3 regions of the Paenibacillus sp. S33 genome follow, and region 1 is predicted to be linked to each of the others. Evidence: riboswitches for the same ligand, from Rfam matches in the RefSeq annotation. Region 1 holds a riboswitch; each other region holds the start of a gene.

Region 1 (3,981 bases):
TTCCCGGATTGGCCGAAGGAGGAAAGGTTGGTTGCTCTGTGTGCAGCTCTATTGCATGATGTGGGGCACGGCCCATTTTCTCATTCAATTGAGGAAGCCTTTCATATGAACCATGAGGATTGGACATGCCGCATTGTACTGGGAGACACGAAGATCAACGCCGTGCTACGACAAGTCGACGAGCAGCTTCCACAAAAGGTGGCTGCGGTTATAGCCAAAACGTATGATAAACCGATTGTTGTCAACCTGGTAACCAGTCCGCTAGATGCCGATCGTATGGATTATTTGTTGCGGGATGCTCACTCGACAGGCGTCAACTACGGCACGATTGATTTGGATCGTATTTTACGACTGCTGCGTCCTCATAATGGGAGAATTGTTGTGAAGGAATCAGGTATGCATGCAGTAGAAGATTATTTAATGTCACGCTACCAGATGTATTGGCAAATTTATTTTCATCCTGTAACACGCAGCTCGGAAATCCTTTTACGTAAAATTTTCAAGCGAGCAAAGGAATTGTTTAAAAACGGATATGAGTTTGGATTTCTGCTGGACCCGTTGCCGGATCTGTTGAAAGGAGATCTTACAGTAGAGCAATATCTGATGCTCGACGAGTCATTAATCCAGACCGTATTTAGCCAGTGGAAACGAGAAAAGGACGAGATTTTAAGTGATTTGAGCAGCCGGTTTATGGACCGTAGATTGTATAAATATGTAGAGATTGAAAATATGGATACAGATACCATTGACAGTATTCGAGAAGCTTTGAAAGAGGCTGGTTTGCACCCTGAATATGATTTTGAAATTGATTTTCCGACAGATCTTCCTTATGATGTGTTTCGGCAGGGTGGCTCGACGGACAACCAGATTTTACTGCTTGGACGTCAGGGCGAGGTGAGTGAAATATCCGAAGTTTCGGAAATTGTGCGCTCAATAAGTGGTATTCACCGAGGGAAATATCATATGTATTTTCCCCAGAATAAATTGAACGCGGTAAAAGACAGGCTTCCTGCCGAAATAAGGAATTATTTTGTCAAAGAATAGACAACTATATAGAAATGTAAGTAAAAAAAGGAGATGTAAACCTTGGATTTATTCGACACTCATACTCACTTGGATGCGCCACAATTTGACGAAGATCGTGAAGAAGTTATAGCACGTGCTGTCGAATCAGGAGTAACGCGGATGATCAATATCGGATTTAATCGTGAGACCATTCCATCCACCATGAAATTGGCCGAGACGTATGATTTTATTTATGCGGCAGTTGGATGGCACCCACAGGATGCTATTACAATGCAGGAGGGCGATCTAGAATGGATTGCATCGTTATGCAGTCATAAAAAGGTTGTAGCCATCGGGGAGATCGGTCTGGATTATTATTGGGATACATCACCGAAGGATGTGCAGCAGCGGGTGTTTCGAAATCAAATTGGTCTGGCTCGTGAGCTCAAGATGCCCATTGTTATTCATAACCGGGATGCCCATGAAGATATTGTTAAGATTTTGCGCGAGGAAAAAGCGAGTGAGATTGGTGGAGTCATGCACTCCTTTTCGGGTAGCTGGGAGACAGCCAAAATGGTGCTGGATATGGGATTTCACCTTTCCTTCGGTGGTCCAATAACGTTCAAAAATGCCAAGCAGCCCAAAGAGGTGCTCGCACAGGTGCCGCTGGACCGTCTGCTCATTGAAACTGATGCTCCCTATCTGACACCTCATCCGTTTCGTGGGAAGCGAAATGAGTCTGCACATGTGAGACTGGTAGCAGAGGCTGCAGCCCAAATCAAAGGGATTACAGTGGAGGAATTAGTGTCAATAACGACCCGAAATGCCCTGGAACGATTTGACATTCAATGAAAAAGTGAAGAAATCGATCAAAATAAAGAGATAGACGAAGCTAATCATGAATTTGTTGCAGGAAACTCGAGAATATTACAATATTTTAACCGAATATTTTAAAAAATGTACTTGAAACCTGCTTTACAACATGCATAGAAACAGGATATCATCTTTTCAGTGAATTGTTGTTTGAATGTAAACATCAACAAGTCATTTCATGAACCAGTCTCGCTGAGTCCCTTTTACAGGGAACGGGGGAACCGATATGGCTTACAGTATGTCCGGCGTATGTGCAAGAAGGGAACGTCTCTTCCGCCAGCCGGCTCGACCTAAATTCTTTTCCCGGATGGGATTGAACAGGTGGAGGAGCCGTATTTCGATTTCTTTCTGGGTCTTCGGGGTGAATGTGAAGGCGACCGCCATGAGCGGTTGACCCAAGCTAGGGCGACTCTCTACGTCCGAACCCGACAGCTAACCCCGTAAGCGTAACAAGAGAGAAGCCATCTCGTGCATGAGTTTTCCCGCATATTCACACATGCCGGAAGCCACGAAAGAGCTCTCTAGTCTCTTTCTCTGGCTTTTTTTGTTGTGAATAAAAGAAAATCTGTCATCATACTGTGGTTAAACAGGGGAGGACAGCATGCCGCGAAGACGGGTACATGGTGCAGGACAGTCGTAGTTTGGGCTTGTCTTGTAGAAAATCTGTTATAGTCACGTCAAATCTCAACTATGTCTTACTCCAGACGGCGGGCTATGTAAGGAGGACGGAGGAAATGGGCATTTTCCAAAAAAAGGATACCCATGAGTCACGCTCATCCAGCATGTCTTACGTATTGCGTTGGAAGCAAGAGAATGTGCGCCAGGCTGCTTTGGTTGCTATTTTTCTAATCGCGCTAACGATTATGATTTCAATTCTGATGTACACGCAATCTAAAAAACAAGTCTTTTTTGTCATCGATGGCAAGGCGTCTGCGGTAGAAACCCGGGAATCCAAGCTTCAAGATTTGCTGAGCGAGCATTCCATTTCACTTCAGCCGCATGATACAGTTTCCATGCCGCTAAATGGAGCAATACAGGATGGCGATCGCGTAGTCATTAAACGTGCCAATCAGGTTAAAGTATCTTCAGGCAATGAGACGAAAAAGCTGTACACAACAGAAAATACAGTAGAAGGTGCCATTCGTACCTCGGGCTATAAATTATCATCAACGGATAAAGTTTATCCTGCGTTGGATGCCTCTGTTTCGTCTAACATGGACATAAAAATCGTCCGTGTGAAGAAACAGCAGGTCGAACAGAAAAAACAGGTGCCTTATCAGGTCATCAAAACGGCCGATCCGAGTCTTTATAAAGGCGATAATCGGGTCATTCAAAGCGGCAAATCGGGTGTGGTCGTCCAGCACGTTCAAAAGGTATATCATGATGGAAAGTTGGTATCCAAACAGCTGGTTAACAAGGAAGTTGCACAGAACCGTGTGGATAAAGTCATTGCGGTAGGAACGAAGAAAAAACCGGTCGTTCTTGCTGCTTCCGTCGGTCCCAATGATGCGGTTAAGGCAACAACGGTTAGTTCAGGCAGTGCTGTCCGTAAAGCAGGCGTAAATTTTAAATATAGCAAAGTTTTACAAAATGTCTCCATGACGGCGTATTCCTCACAGGAGCCAGGTATCGGTACACGTACTGCATCCGGCGCACGTGTCACGGAAGGACGCACCATCGCGGTCGATCCGAGTATAATTCCAATCGGCTGGTGGGTGTACATCGAAGGGGTGGGCTTCCGTCGTGCGGAGGATACCGGTGGCGCGATTAAAGGCCACAAAATCGATGTGTATTATGAGAGTTTGAGCCGAGCCAACCAATTTGGTCGTAAGCACGGTAAAACCGTATATGTTATCGGACCGGTAAAGCCTGAAATCAACTAAAACAGGTTGTGTATGTTGAGGGCAATGCGATAGTATTAACAACATAGTTATGCCATGCTAAGAAGAGGATATCCTCTTCTTATTTTGTTTTCAAAAGCAGGGAAAGATAAATATAGCTTGCTGTGTAGCAGTGGAGGGAAACGCAAATGATCAAGGAAGTGATCGTGGTAGAGGGCCGGGATGATACGGTGGCCATTCGCCGCGCTGTTGAAGCGGATAC
Region 2 (3,981 bases), 110 kb from region 1:
CGCCGAGGAGGGCTGGAACCTCCACCAGTATCATGGTAACTCCGAGTTTTATGCCGATTTTGGAATTTACAGCGTACGGATTCGGGTGCCTGAAACTCATATCGTAGCAGCGACCGGATTTCCCACCCGTGGTGCCGTCCGACAGAACGGCCAAAAAATATATCAATTTTATGCCGATGATGTACACGATTTTGCCTGGTCCGCTTCACCCAACTTTGTAACCGTAGAAGAACCCTTTTCTTCTGCTGAAGTCCCTGGTGTCAAAATCAAGCTCTACCTTGACCCGTCGCACAAGGAGCTCAAAGGGCGCTATATGAGCGCAGCGAAGGCCGCCCTTTCGTACTACAGCAAATGGTACGGGCCTTATCCATATTCCACCCTATCCATCGTGGTTCCACCCAAATCAGGCAATGGAGCCGGCGGTATGGAGTATCCGACACTCATCACGGCCGCTGCTGCGGGTAATCTGAATCCTGGCTATAGTCTGGAACGGACATTAGTTCATGAGATTGGACATCAATATTTCTACGGAATGGTAGCCAATAATGAATTTGAGGAGCCGTGGCTGGATGAAGGCTTCACCTCCTATGCTGAGGAGCGGCTTATGGAGCAAGAATATGGGCTTACCCCCAACCTGCCATTACAATCGGGACAGGTAGCCTCCCCACAGCCGCTAAACCGTGAGTCATGGAAGTACGGCTCAGCTGCTGAGTACGCGCAAAATGCCTACTCTCGAGGCAAGCTGGTCCTACGGGGCATTGAACGTCAGGTGGGTATGAAAAAAATGGATCGCATTATGCGGACCTACGTCCAGACGTACCGATTCAAGCATCCGTCCTCACTGGATTTTCAACGTATCGTGGAGAGAGTCACCGGACGCTCATGGAGCCACTATTTTGAACAGTATGTATATGACGGCCAGATGGCGGACTTTTCAGTGGATCACATCACAAACCACAAGCTGGAGAATGGATATGAAGCAGTCGTGACGGTCAGCAAAAAAGGGGCGGATTATCCCAAGATCCCTGTCCAATTTACCTTCAAGGAAGGTACCACGATATTCAAGGCTTGGGACGGCGCGGGCAAAAGTACAAATTTTCGGATCAAAAGTACTTCTCCCGTTTCCCATGTAACCCTTGATCCCTTATATACCATTGCACTGGAGAACAAGCATATTAACAATAGCCTAAAAGCCGAATTGGACGAAAAGCAACAAACCCGTTGGAGTATAAGTGTAACCAAGCTGTTGGAGACACTGCTTGGAAGTCTGTCATGGTGAGGTGTCTATAGATGCGGACTGTTATAAAAGAGGGCTGGGCGCTGGTGCGCATACGTTTCTATATCGTTATCATTTTATTTCTGTATCGACTACTGTGGGGGGTGTTTCTCTATCGGCTGGTGCAGTCTGCCGTTATCCCGCTATTGCTCCGTTATCCTGATCAGGGTCAGAACGAGCTGGGACAGACCTTATTTTGGATGGAGAGCCAGATTGCTCTGATGGACAGCCGGGAAGTACATGTGTATTTGTGGATACTACTAGGGGCGACTGTACTACGCATACTGATCACTCCCTTCATTAGAGCCGGAATATATCAAAGTCTGCATACCGATGCGACTGAACCGCAAAGCCTGTCCTTTTTCAAGGGTATGAAACGCCATGGCATGTCGTCGCTGTTGTATTACACCATCGAGTTGGGACTGCTGCTGCTTCCCGCCTTTTGGGTAGTACCGAGACTCTACCCTATTGTAGCAGGAGCACTTCAATCTTCCTCTTATCTGCTGCATTTATTGCCCTATGTCATTGGATGGATGGCATACGGATGGTTCATTCGGCAGTGCATCCTGTATATGCAACTGGGTACTGTCGGTGGTCACGCCATACTATCGTCCCTGCTCGCCTTCTTTCGCCAGCTCCTCCCAGCTGTCGGTATATCCCTTTTGCTCGGTGCTTGTGTGCTGCTGGTCTTCGGTCTATTTGGCACCGTGGCGATGATTTGGACTGGCATGCTGGCGCTCATTCTCCAGCAATCGTATCATTTTGTTACTAGTCTGGTCAGGCTGTGGCATATCAGTTCGCAGTACAGACTATGGCATACCGATATCTCTAGTAGAAGCTAAGCCCTGCCTTTATGTTTTTTACTTCATTTCCGTCTGTCGAAAAACCTTGATTCATACTCGCGCAAACGACACATAACTGAATACTGTTAACAAGATCTGTTCCTGGGACATTAGGAGCAGATTTTTTTTGTAACTTTTTGCAATGAAACATTTGCCAAAGCCAGCCGTCTTTGTTACAATAATCGCAGTGAACTGATAGTAACAACTTTGTAATCTTTATTGTAACCTTTATCTCAAAAATAACGTTTCTGTGAATACTGCTCTCCAAGGTGCACATCTTAAGTTAAGCCTAATTCCTGGCACCTAGGAAGCGGGGGAACCAGTTTGGGTGAATTGATCTCGCAACAGAGTGGTCATAGGGGAACCTTCTACCGAATCCTTAAGCTAACCTCGCAGGCATTGGAAGGGGTATATTTTTTTTGAAGAAGAAGCTAACGATCGCAGCTATGGGTCTTGCCATTGCCTTTACATCTTTTACATTCGGTGGCGGCAGTGCATATGCAGACTCTAAGATGGACCAGGTCATCCAAGATGCCAAAGGAACGAACTACAGAAGCGGAGGCACTACACTCGAGGGATTCGATTGCTCCGGCTTCACAATGTACGTATACAACAAACTGGGAATTAAACTTCCGCATCAATCAGGATCACAATTCAAAATGGGATCTTCTGTATCCCGCGATGAAATGAGACCTGGGGACCTGGTGTTCTTCAACACCACAGGAAGAGGCATTTCCCATGTAGGTATCTTCGTAGGTGAAGGGAAATTTGCCCACTCCTCGACTTCACGTGGTGTAGTAGTTAGCTCACTGAACGAAAATTATTACGCTAACCGCTATGTCGGTGCAAAAAGAATTATGAGCACAGACGCTTACCATTCTGTAGCTTCAGACATTCCTGATGACGATAACGTAGAATAACTAACGCACAGCAAGCTAACCCTAGCCGCAATTTGATTCTGGCCGGAATCGAATTGCGGTTTTTTATGTCCACAACATCAGCAATTATTATCTTTACTGACGAACTGAGACCTCAAAAGGTTTCAATTGTAGCGAACATCGTCGGTTTTACCGTCACCGCTGGGGGAGCATATGAGCAGTAATTCCTTCTTATTGAATGTATACCCGACTTAGGTATGAAATAAACACGCTTGCCATTCCTCTGCAACTTGTCTACAATCTGTTGTTAATGATTGAAGTACCTGTGTAAAAGGAGGATGGAACACATGCCGGCCTCAATATCCAACTATCGGATCGTACCGATGGACGAGCATCAAGCGGCTGCAATCTGTGAGTGGCACTATGATCCACCTTATAACATATATGGTTGGCTCCCCTGGGAACAAATGAAGGCGCTTGAAGTCGAATTTGGAAGTCCCACGCTTCGCCAAGAGCAATATGTTGCCGTACTGGATGAAGAGAACAAGCTAACAGGATTTGCTCAATATTTTCCTATGATCGGTGTGACCCGGCTAGGTCTTGGAATGCATCCTGACAGGTGCGGACATGGCAAAGGCTCTGATTTTGTCCGTGCCATTGCAGAGGAAGCTCAACGACGCAACCCGAAGAATGAAATTGATCTAGAGGTGCTCACTTGGAATGAGCGCGCTATCCGGGCCTACAAGGCGGCTGGATTTGAGCTTACAGATACCTATGAACGCCAGACTCCTGATGGCAAAAAACCATTTTATTGTATGGTATATCGTCCCGAGCACCCAACCCAGATTCTATGATAAAAGCGCCTTCGGCATACAACCACGATGTTGTATAGCGAAGGCGCTTCTATCATCATACGACAGATCATTACAAGCTCAATGACTGCTGCGCATTTTTTCAAAAGCTTCATTATATTGTTGGGCTTCCT
Region 3 (3,981 bases), 2.9 Mb from region 1:
AAATCCATGCTGAAAACTCCTTTATATAAACTGTAATGTAGGTACTGCGTTAGGTATGCTGAAATTGTACGATAACATTCATTGCATAATCATGCATATTCATTTATAATGACACAATCTTATTTATTATAAAGAATTTAAGGAGAGAAAAAAAGATTGAAAAAGGCATATCGTTTTACCGCCCTGGTTTTGTCGGCGGTTATCTTGCTGTTGACTGGTCTTCCCATGCTCACTGCATACGGAACGGAAGCAAAGCCACAGAAAAAGCTTGTAGTGGGCATGAGTGCCGACTTTCCGCCGTATGAGTTTCATAAAGTCATTAACGGTAAGGATACCATTGTTGGGTTCGATGTGGATATCGCCAAGGAAATCGCCAAAGATTTGGATGCGGAGATGGTCCCTGAGGACATGAGTTTTGACTCTTTGCTGCCTGCTTTGCAAAGTGGTCGTGTAGACTTGGTACTGTCCGGTATGACACCGACGGATGAGCGGAGAAAGAGCATTGATTTTTCAGATGTATATTATCGCTCCAAGCAAGTCATTATGGTACGCCCAGAGGATAAAGACAAATATCCTACGATGGATACTTTGAAAGGCGAGAAGATTGGCGCACAAAAAGGGAGTATTCAGGAAGAAATTGCTCAAAAAGTACCCAATGCCACTGTAACCTCACTGGACAAAATATCCGATCTGGTACTCCAGCTGCGGACCCAGCGTATCAACGCTGTTGTGATCGAAGATACGGTTGCTAAAGGATACACGTTAGATGGTACCGTAACACTTGCCAAGGCCGTGCCTGAGGATGCCGGAGCAGAAACAGCAGTAGGTATACGCAAGGGGAACGCAGAATTGCTTGCCTCTGTAAATAAAACGTTGGCTCGCCTGAAAGCGGACGGGTCGATTGAGAAGTTTTCCACAGAAGCGAGCGCGCTCTCTGCAGATCGACAGGTTTCTTCTAATAACATCGTAGATATTTTTTGGAAATACCGCAGTTTTTACGCTACGGGTATCGGCTACACTCTGTTGCTGTCTGCACTCGGAGTACTGTTTGGATTTATCATTGGTCTGATCGTATCCTTGCTGCGGATGAGTGGTATACGCATCATTGAGTGGTTAGGTACCACTTATGTGGAGATCCTGCGTGGCACACCTATGCTGGTACAACTTATGATCATTCACTACGGAGTTGCTTTGACGCTGGGTGTCAATTTTACCCCACTCCAGTCTGGTATAATCACATTGTCTCTAAATAGTTCAGCATATCTGGCTGAAATTTTCCGGGCAGGTATCCAGGCAGTAGACCGTGGACAGATGGAGGCTGCTCGTTCGTTGGGTATGGGACGCGGTAAAGCTATGCGTCATGTCATTTTGCCGCAAGCGTTTAAATCTATTTTGCCTGCTATCGGTAATGAGTTTATTACGATCATTAAAGAATCATCCATTATTTCGACCATTGGGATGGTAGATATTATGTATCAGGCCCAGGTCATTAAGAACATCACCTACGAAGGACTAAGTCCGTTCGTAATCGCAGCCGCTATTTATTTTGTAATGACATTCAGCTTGTCTAAGCTGCTGGGTTTATGGGAAAGGAAGTTGAGAGCCAGTGATCACCGTTAAACAACTGCGTAAATCGTTCGGTAAGAATGAGATTTTAAAAGGCATTGATATAGATATCGCCAAAGGTGAAGTCGTCGTCATCATCGGTCCCAGCGGTTCGGGGAAGAGTACGTTTTTACGTTGTATGAATCTGTTGGAACAGCCTACGGACGGGGAGATTTTGTTTGAGGGCGAGCCGATTACAGCTCGTGGCCATAATATTAATGTAACCCGGGAGAAGATGGGGATGGTGTTCCAGCATTTTAATCTTTTCCCGCATAAAACAGTGTTGCAGAACCTGACACTTGCCCCAACACAGGTTAGAAGACAGTCAGGGAAGGAAGCAGAAAAAATTTCGCTAGAACTCTTGCGTACCGTAGGGCTTGAGGATAAGAAGAATACCTATCCGAACCAGCTATCCGGAGGACAGAAGCAACGTATTGCGATTGCGCGTGCTTTGGCCATGCAGCCGCACGTAATGTTGTTCGATGAGCCGACTTCTGCATTGGACCCTGAAATGGTTGGAGAGGTTCTGGATGTAATGAAGAAGCTCGCCGAAGGCGGCATGACAATGGTAATCGTGACGCATGAAATGGGCTTTGCCCGCGAGGTAGGCGATCGAATCATCTTTATGGATAACGGTCAAATTGTGGAGCAAGGTACACCAGAGCAGGTATTTGGCACTCCAAGCCATGATCGCACCCGTGATTTTCTTGCCAAAGTATTGTAAGGAAGTGCTGATATAATCTATAAAAAAACCCTCCGTTTGACGGAGGGCTTTTTTTCTTTTTGACACCATTTCCCCATACTTTCGTAACAAATATCGATTTGTTGATGACAAAATTGTAACGAGTGTAGTATGATGTTCAAGGTTCCCAACATTTTCATGCGGATAAGGTTACAAAATTGTGATATTATGCAGTAAGCCAAAACTTACCGGGACAGCATGTGGTTATGACAACCGCTGAAGCTGGGCCCAAACTATGGGAAGTGCGGGGGACGTAACAACGGCAGTCATTCCGATACGTCATAAGACGATGTGGAATATGCCTAGGGGTGAATTGCACAAGCATAGGGCTTCTCCTGAGTCCGAATCCGACAGCTAACTTCGCAGGCATAACAGAGGAGGTACATATCTTTGAAACATCTAAAACATATTGGTAAAACGATGAAATTTGCGGTGCTTGCCGCAGCTATTGCAGGGTTGGCACAGACAGCTGGAGTAGCGGATGCTGCTTCGCTTCACACTGCCAAAGAGGGCGATACCTTTTTTTTGCTTGCTCAACGTTATGGAGTATCGGTAGACGAGCTAACGAAGGCGAACCCAAACATTGCCTCCAACAATATATATGCAGGTCTGCAAATTAAGGTGCCTGGCGAAAATAGTGTGAAGGCAGCTTCGGATTCGAAGCCGCAACTTCTTACGAAGAAAGCACCAGCGAATGAGGGGCCAACGATTGAAGCTTGGGGCAAAACATTCAACTATAGCAAAATAGTTGACGTTAAGGCTTCAGCGTATTCTGCCGCAGCCGACGAGAATGGTAAATGGGGAGCAGTGGACTACTACGGCAATCCGCTTAAACTAGGTACAATTGCGGTAGACCCGAACGTCATTCCGATGGGCACGAAAGTGCTGGTTACAGGCTATTCCCACCCAGGTTTGCCGGATCATTCTTTTGTGGCTGTCGCTCGCGATCAGGGCAGCGCCATTACAGGAAAGCGGATTGATATCTTTATTCCTGGCAACAAATCATTTGTGAACGACTTTGGATTTCAAAATGTGAAGCTGTACGTTATTGATAAATAGCATTGTACGTATATACGGTTTAATAAAAAATAATATATATTATGTAAACTTAATACCTGTATCCTGCCGCATATAACTAGGTCGGACTCTTATCAGGTCTTATCCATAAAAAAAAGCTGTCTTGACGAGCAGAAAACTTCTGCTGGTAAGACAGCTTTTTTACGTTGCTTTAGCTGTTGCTCAATCATAAACATATGGTTATTTCCGTTCCGATGTGTGGAGTAGCCGGGGGACTGTCACAAATTTGTAGCCCTTAGCTTTTAGAGAGTGAATTAGACCCGGCAGAGCTTGGACAGTGCCTTGCAAGTTGGAACTTTGACCTCCACCTGCGTGCATTAAAATAATAGAGCCAGGCCCGGTAGCTGGGATCACATTGCGTTGAATTTGTGTTTTACTTAATCCCTTCCAATCGAGAGAGTCTACATTCCAATTAACAATCATATAGCCATGACGACGTGCCCATTGGATTTGAGGCTCCGTGATTTCACCGTAGGGTGGACGAATCAACTTGGGGCGAAAACCTGCGCTGGCTTGTAAAATACGTTCTGTTTTTGTAATCTGGTTGCGAAAGCGTT

Evidence for each region. Region 1 has a riboswitch for cyclic di-AMP ahead of ACWGXJ_RS00140 (3D domain-containing protein). Riboswitches for the same ligand answer to the same signal wherever they lie in the genome.
Region 2: linked by a shared signal. The riboswitch ahead of ACWGXJ_RS00550 (C40 family peptidase) and the one ahead of ACWGXJ_RS00140 (3D domain-containing protein) in region 1 are both predicted to bind cyclic di-AMP.
Region 3: linked by a shared signal. The riboswitch ahead of ACWGXJ_RS13435 (3D domain-containing protein) and the one ahead of ACWGXJ_RS00140 (3D domain-containing protein) in region 1 are both predicted to bind cyclic di-AMP.

Annotation. Positions count from the first base shown of each region.
Region 1 covers NZ_JBSIEZ010000001.1:27,730-31,710, forward strand. The annotation lists gene ACWGXJ_RS00130 (HD domain-containing protein) at 1-1,044, shown strand, start outside; gene ACWGXJ_RS00135 (TatD family hydrolase) at 1,087-1,857, shown strand; cyclic di-AMP (ydaO/yuaA leader) riboswitch at 2,059-2,341, shown strand; gene ACWGXJ_RS00140 (3D domain-containing protein) at 2,613-3,761, shown strand; gene rnmV (ribonuclease M5) at 3,908-3,981, shown strand, end outside.
Region 2 covers NZ_JBSIEZ010000001.1:136,667-140,647, reverse strand. The annotation lists gene ACWGXJ_RS00560 (M1 family metallopeptidase) at 1-1,279, shown strand, start outside; gene ACWGXJ_RS00555 (hypothetical protein) at 1,291-2,118, shown strand; cyclic di-AMP (ydaO/yuaA leader) riboswitch at 2,395-2,532, shown strand; gene ACWGXJ_RS00550 (C40 family peptidase) at 2,538-3,038, shown strand; gene ACWGXJ_RS00545 (GNAT family N-acetyltransferase) at 3,344-3,850, shown strand; gene ACWGXJ_RS00540 (4a-hydroxytetrahydrobiopterin dehydratase) at 3,929-3,981, opposite strand, start outside.
Region 3 covers NZ_JBSIEZ010000001.1:2,939,135-2,943,115, reverse strand. The annotation lists gene ACWGXJ_RS13450 (M20 family metallopeptidase) at 1-8, opposite strand, end outside; gene ACWGXJ_RS13445 (ABC transporter substrate-binding protein/permease) at 157-1,620, shown strand; gene ACWGXJ_RS13440 (amino acid ABC transporter ATP-binding protein) at 1,607-2,329, shown strand; cyclic di-AMP (ydaO/yuaA leader) riboswitch at 2,563-2,731, shown strand; gene ACWGXJ_RS13435 (3D domain-containing protein) at 2,738-3,406, shown strand; gene ACWGXJ_RS13430 (polysaccharide deacetylase family protein) at 3,605-3,981, opposite strand, start outside.